Regions from separate parts of the Blautia difficilis genome, predicted to be linked through region 1. Evidence: predicted binding sites of a transcription regulator. Region 1 holds the regulator's gene; the other holds the start of a gene.
What was found. Region 1 encodes Rex, which represses fermentation and respiration genes when NADH is low (regulators of the CRP and FNR family bind a similar motif). Its sites were predicted from a motif close to ATTGTTAANTANTTAACAAT; they were not measured.

Region 1 (3,434 bases):
ATCACCTGTCCGCCCAGATATTTCTTCCATTCTTCATGCATTGCCAGCAGATTCAGTCCATCTGCATCCAGGATCACAGGCTTGCCACACCAGGCAGCATGAGACAGGAACCACTGCACCCTCTCTCTGCTTTCTCCTGACATTCCCAGCCCCGGGCCGATCACAAGCACATCACACCAGTCCAGCATTTCCTGATTGCTTTTCTCATTAAACTCGCAGGTAACCATAACCTCCGGAAGCTGTGTCTGAAGAGGAATCCTGTTCTCCTCTACAGTCTGAACCTTCACCATACCTGCCGAAGCTCTGAGCGCCGCAGCGCTGCTCAGGCAGGAAGCCCCGCACATTCCACGGGAACCGGCTACCAGAAGCACTTTTCCGAAAGTCCCTTTGTTTCCCCAGGGAATTCTGGAGGGCAGCATTGACAGATCCCCTTTCTCCAGATATGCCATAGAAGGCTCTCTGTCCTGATCCGCATAAATGCCTATATCTGCAACGATCAGCTCTCCTGCATACATTCTTCCCGGATAAAAGCACAACCCTCTTTTGCAAAAAGCAAAGGTCACTGTAAGATCTGCCTGAAATCCAATCCCCATCTCCTGGCCTGTATCTCCGTTGATGCCGGAAGGAATATCAACAGCCACCCGGAAAGCCCCGGACTGGTTCAGCATGTGGATGATTTCTGCATATCTGCCCTCTACAGGTCTGGACAGACCAACCCCAAAAAGGGCATCTACTATAATAGTATATTCATCCGGCTGCAGGTTATGCTCCAAAGGTACCTGATAATATTTGGCAATCTGTAGCTGCTGTCTGGCCTGATCTGTCAGCTTCTCTTCCTGGCCGGCCAGATAAATCCCGACTTTGATCCCCTTCAGATGGAGAAGTCTGGCAATGGCCATCCCGTCACCGCCATTATTGCCATTTCCGCACACCACCAGTACACGATCCTTGTTACACAGATATTTTTCCATAGCCTCCACTGTTTTCAGTGCAGCTCTTTCCATAAGTACCATACCCGGAACCACGGCAGATTCTATTGTGTTCCGGTCCAGCTCTTTCATTTCACCGGCTGTTACCACAGGTTTCATTCAGCCACCTCCTGTCATTGGAAACAGTATACACCTATTTTTTCAAAAAGAAAAGCTATGATCTAACGACCACAGCCATTCAAATCGTCACCGTCCGCTCTGTTGCCGGCAACTACATACGTACTATTATTACTGGTTCTCATGTTCCTTACGATATTCACTCAGATTATAGGAAAGGGTCATCAGACTCTCTGACAGATGTACATTTTCCACCATAACATCCTCCGGTGCATCCAGATCAATATGTGCAAAGTTCCAGATTGCCTTGATCCCGTTTTCTATGAGAATCTTCGCCATTTCCTTGGCCTTTGCCTTAGGTAAGGTCAGAATCGCGATCTCCACATTATTCTCTTTGAGAAAAAGTGGAAGGTCACTAAGCATCTGTATCTCAATTCCTCTCACTGCAATCCCCTCCAGCACAGGGTTTACATCAAAAATACCAACCAGCCGAAAACCGCGCTTCTCAAAATCTACATAATTGGCCAAAGCCTGTCCCAGATTACCGGCACCCAGAATAATCATCGGGTGTACTGTGTCAAGTCCCAGAATCTTACCGATTTCAGTATATAAATAACGTACATTATATCCATACCCCTGCTGTCCGAATCCACCGAAATTATTCAGGTCCTGACGGATCTGTGAAGCAGTCACGTGCATTTTCTTGCTGAGATCGTTGGACGAGATCCGTTCTACATTCTCCTCCATCAATTCTCCCAGATAACGGTAATATCGAGGCAAACGTTTGATCACCGCTTTTGAAATTTCCTTAGGTTCCACAAATATTCCCTCCTTATACATCCTAGGTCAATTATAACCAGATGTTATTTTATTGTCAAATTAAATTTGTACTTTATTTACAAATTTTTTTCATTAAATTTAGACTATCTGATAGAATGTGCAAAATTTCATCCAAATCATAAATAAAAACACTTTTTTTCTTTCAAAAACAGTCCGGTTCAGTTATAATAAATTCTGTATGTGTACATTTCAGCAGTGAAAGCGGATATTCGCAGGCTGCTGCAATAATATAAATTTCGGAGGAATTTGTATGATCCTATCATGTCAGAATATCTGCAAATCCTTTGGCGAGAAGGTAATCCTTCAGGATGCCAGCTTCCATATAGAGGACAGGGAAAAGGCAGCCCTGATCGGCAACAACGGTGCAGGCAAAACCACCCTGCTGCGTATTATCATCCACGAACTGTCCCCGGATTCCGGAAATGTTATTCTTGCCAAAGATAAAAGTATCGGTTACCTGGCCCAGTACCAGGATATCCATGGGCACCACACCATCTATGAGGAGCTGATTTCTACTAAGCAGCACATCATTGATATGGAAAACCGTCTCCGCTCCATGGAGCATGAAATGAAAACTGCTGCAGGGGAAGCCCTGGACAGCCTGATGAACACCTATACCAGACTGAGCCATCAGTTTGAGCTTGAAAATGGTTATGCATATAAAAGTGAGATCATGGGTGTATTAAAGGGACTTGGCTTTACAGAGGAGGACTTCGAAAAACAGATTGAAACTCTTTCCGGCGGTCAGAAAACCCGGGTTGCCCTAGGCAAGCTTCTGCTCTCCAATCCTGACATTCTCCTGCTGGATGAGCCCACCAACCACCTGGATATGGAAAGCATTTCCTGGCTGGAAACCTATCTGCTGAATTATCCGGGAGCTGTTTTCATTGTATCCCACGACCGTTATTTCCTGGATAAGGTTGTCACTAAGGTAGTAGAAATTGAAGCCGGCAATATGCGGATGTACAGCGGCAATTACTCTGCCTACGCTCTGAAAAAAGCCCAGCTCAGGGATGCCCAGTATAAAGCTTACTTAAATCAACAGCGGGATATTAAGCATCAGGAGGCGGTCATTGCCAAGCTGAAATCTTTTAACCGCGAGAAATCTATCAAACGTGCCGAAAGCCGCGAAAAAATGCTGGATAAGGTGCAGCGGATTGAAAAGCCGCTGGAGATCCAAAATCAGATGCGGATTTCCCTGGAGCCCAGATACATCAGTGGAAATGATGTACTCACTGTGGAGGATTTATCCAAAGCTTTTCCCGGACAGACTTTGTTTTCCAATATTTCTTTTGACATTAAGCGCGGGGAACGGGTAGCTCTCATCGGCAATAACGGTACCGGCAAAACTACCATGCTGAAAATCCTTAACGGTCTGGTAGATGCTGACAGCGGACGCTTTGCTCTCGGCTCCAAGGTACAGATCGGATATTATGATCAGGAGCACCATGTACTCCACATGGAAAAAACTATTTTCCAGGAAATTTCAGACACTTATCCAACGCTTACAGAGACAGAGATCCGAAATATGCTGGCAGCCTTTCTCTT
Region 2 (3,434 bases), on a different contig from region 1:
TCTTCACAGGCCACTGCAATTACGAAATCCCGATAATCATCGGCGTTTCCGTTTCTGGCAATGAGCAGATAATAGTAATGGACAATATCTGTGACAACCCTGAAATGGAATTTGAAAGAGGCTTCCTGAGAAAGTCTTTCCAGCAGGGTTTCATAATTCAGGTGTCTGGACACATAGGAACGCTCATCCGGATGAATATATTTCTGGATGAGAAAATCAAATGACAGCTTATAGTCTGAATTATCTTTAATATCCGCAAAAACATTAGTAAATCTGGAACGATATACGGAGATTTTCCCGGTTTCCCGGTTTACGCCATAAACAGACATGTAGTCAGAAGCAAGCAGGTTGATGGCACCCAGCAGACGGAGAGAGTTCTCGCCTGTGGGAATGGACTTTGACAGGCGTTCTCCTTCGGCTACTGTGCTGAATACAAGTGCATGTCCTCTGCTGCCGTCGGGCTGTACCGTCTCCACTGCATCAACTGTCTCATAAATATGGCGGATCGGATCCAGGTAAGTCTTTGGTCCCTGTATCCCCAGTGCTACAGGGCAGGGCGGGCATGGGGAATCAAGCCCCATAAGTGCCTTATAGCATTTCACTCCCGGCTGGAGATTGGGGTACAGTTGTTTGGCAGTGTCGTTATAGCTTAGGATATTATAGTCTTTGTCTATGCTGTAATATCCGGATGAGTGTGTGTTCATAATTTTATACTCCTGGTGTTTAGTGCTTAAAAGTATACCCTTTTTACCAAAAAATAGCAATGATAATGGGCGAATTTATGCGATTAGCATAAAGTTTGCGCATTGGTTGACATCCCATCTGTCGTTTGCTACACTGAAATCATATACTTGGGAATAGGAGCCAGGCGGGGTCGCACCCCCTGTCGGGTGATGAGCAAGTGGTATAATAATACATATTTATATTGCTGGAAAATAGCACGGTTTGTAGTGGTGCTTGTATGCCTGGCATTGACTGTGACAAAATACAAAAGACTATAATAAACAAAATTACCTGTGAAAGGAAAATCTATGGAACTGACAGCAGAAAATGTTAAAGGGGAAAAAACAAAATATCGTCTTGCGCAGTCCATGAAAGAGTGTATGAAGACAACAACTGTAGACAACATTACGGTAAAACAGATTACAGAAAACTGTGGCCTTACCAGGCAGACTTTTTACCGGAATTTCATGGATAAATTTGATCTGATCAACTGGTATTTTGATAAACTCCTGGCAAAATCCTTTGAGCATATGGGAATGGGAAAAACAGTTTATGATGCACTGGTAAAGAAGTTTACCTATATTCAGGAAGAGCACATTTTCTTTGCAGCGGCCTTTAAATATGATAGGCAGAACAGTCTGCGCCAGCATGATTTTGAACTGATCCTGGCTTTCTATGAAAATCTGATCCGTGAGAAAACAGGAAAAATTCCGGATGAGACCATACATTGTATTCTGGAAATGTACTGCCAGAGTTCTATTTATATGACTGTAAAATGGGTGCTGGGGGAATTGGAGTGTGCACCGGAGGGACTGGCGAAAATTTTAGTTGATGGGATGCCTGGGAAACTCTCTCAGTTGTTTGAAGAACTGGAAATATTGTCATAAACATAACAGATTAGTGCACAATTTCACCTGATTATTTTCGTATTTATTGCACAAACTTAGTGAGAAAGTTACATTTGAGCGAAAGTGTAACTTTCTTTTTTGAATTTACATTGTTAGAATAATAACAAAGATGAGCGTTGCGGAAACTTATCTGTAAAGAATATCAAAATGTAAAATACTGAAAGGAATGGAAAGCATTATGGCAAACAGAATTAACTTAAATCAGACATCTTATCACGGAGCAGGTGCAATCGAGGAAATCGCAAACGAAGCAAAAGCACATGGCTTTAAGAAAGCTTTCGTTTGCTCTGACCCTGACCTTGTAAAATTCCATGTAACAAGCAAAGTTACAGATATTCTTGAGAAAAACGGACTTGCATATGAACTGTATTCAGACATCAAACCGAACCCTACAATTGAGAACGTACAGCACGGTGTTCAGGCATTCAAGGATTCAGGTGCAGATTATCTGATCGCAATCGGCGGCGGTTCTTCCATGGATACTTCCAAAGCAATCGGTATCATCATTGCAAACCCTGAATTCGAAGATGTAAGAAGTCTGGAAGGTACAGCTCCTACCAAGAAACCTTGCGTACCGATCATTGCAGTTCCCACAACAGCAGGTACAGCAGCAGAGGTAACCATCAATTACGTTATCACAGATGTAGAAAGAAAACGTAAATTCGTATGTGTTGACCCACATGATATGCCGATCATCGCAATCATTGATCCTGAAATGATGTCTTCTATGCCAAAAGGACTGACAGCTTCTACAGGTATGGATGCTCTGACTCATGCAATCGAAGGGTATACAACAAAAGCTGCATGGGAAATGACAGATATGTTCCATTTAAAAGCAATTGAGCTAATCTCAAAATCTCTCCGCGGTGCTGTTGAAAACACAAAAGAAGGCCGTGAAGGAATGGCTCTTGGCCAGTACATTGCAGGTATGGGATTCTCTAACGTAGGTCTTGGAATCGCTCACTCCATGGCTCATACACTTGGCGCTGTTTATGACACACCACACGGTGTTGCCTGCGCAATGATGCTTCCGATCGTTATGGAATACAACCAGGAATGCACAGGGGAGAAATATCGTGAGATCGCCAGAGCAATGGGTGTCAAAGGTGTAGATGAAATGTCTCAGGAAGAGTACAGAAAAGCAGCAATCGAGGCTGTTAAGAAGCTTTCTGTTGATGTAGGAATCCCGACTAAACTGGAAGCAATCAAAGAAGAAGATCTTCAGTTCCTGGCAGAATCTGCACACGCAGACGCATGCGCACCAGGAAATCCAAAAGATGCAAGCGTAGAAGATCTGAAAGATCTGTTCCGCAAGATTATGTAATGAATCACTTTTGCAAAATAAAAAAGCAAAAAGCAGCCATTAAGGCCACAGACTGGAACCATCCAGCTCTGTGGCTTTTTCTTATTGTTTCTTTTTTTATTTGGGTTGCTGTGACCTTTTGTTTGTGATAAAGTAAACTTGTATTTAAGCGAATCAAGTAAGTCCTCACTTCCGTTGTGAAAAGCAATAAGCAGTGGGCGGTAACTTGCTTGTATCAAAAGGAGGACAAACTAATGAAAAAGAAAAAATTCAGAAAAAAAGGTCTGTTCGCACTTTTACTCCTGTGCCTTTTCATCATGTCTGCCAGTGTGACAGTATCTGCTGCCACCAATCTGCTGACCTCTGTAAAACAGGCAAAAGAAGGAACCTGGAAGAGGGATACCCAAGGACGCAAATATGTCTATACTGACGGTCGCTATCCAAAATCCCGCTGGTTAAAAGTAAAAGGCAAATGCTACAGCTTTGACGCCCATGGCTAT

Region 2: a site for Rex is predicted at 1,720-1,739, ahead of fucO (lactaldehyde reductase). Genes of this name have one in related genera too.

Annotation. Positions count from the first base shown of each region.
Region 1 is NZ_JACOQG010000022.1:20,733-24,166, reverse strand. It holds gene H8Z82_RS12465 (NAD(P)H-hydrate dehydratase) at 1-1,088, opposite strand, end outside; gene H8Z82_RS12460 (redox-sensing transcriptional repressor Rex) at 1,218-1,865, opposite strand; gene abc-f (ribosomal protection-like ABC-F family protein) at 2,137-3,434, shown strand, end outside.
Region 2 is NZ_JACOQG010000003.1:158,178-161,611, reverse strand. It holds gene H8Z82_RS03655 (ATP-binding protein) at 1-704, opposite strand, end outside; gene H8Z82_RS03650 (TetR/AcrR family transcriptional regulator) at 1,032-1,610, shown strand; gene fucO (lactaldehyde reductase) at 1,810-2,955, shown strand; gene H8Z82_RS03640 (SGNH/GDSL hydrolase family protein) at 3,189-3,434, shown strand, end outside.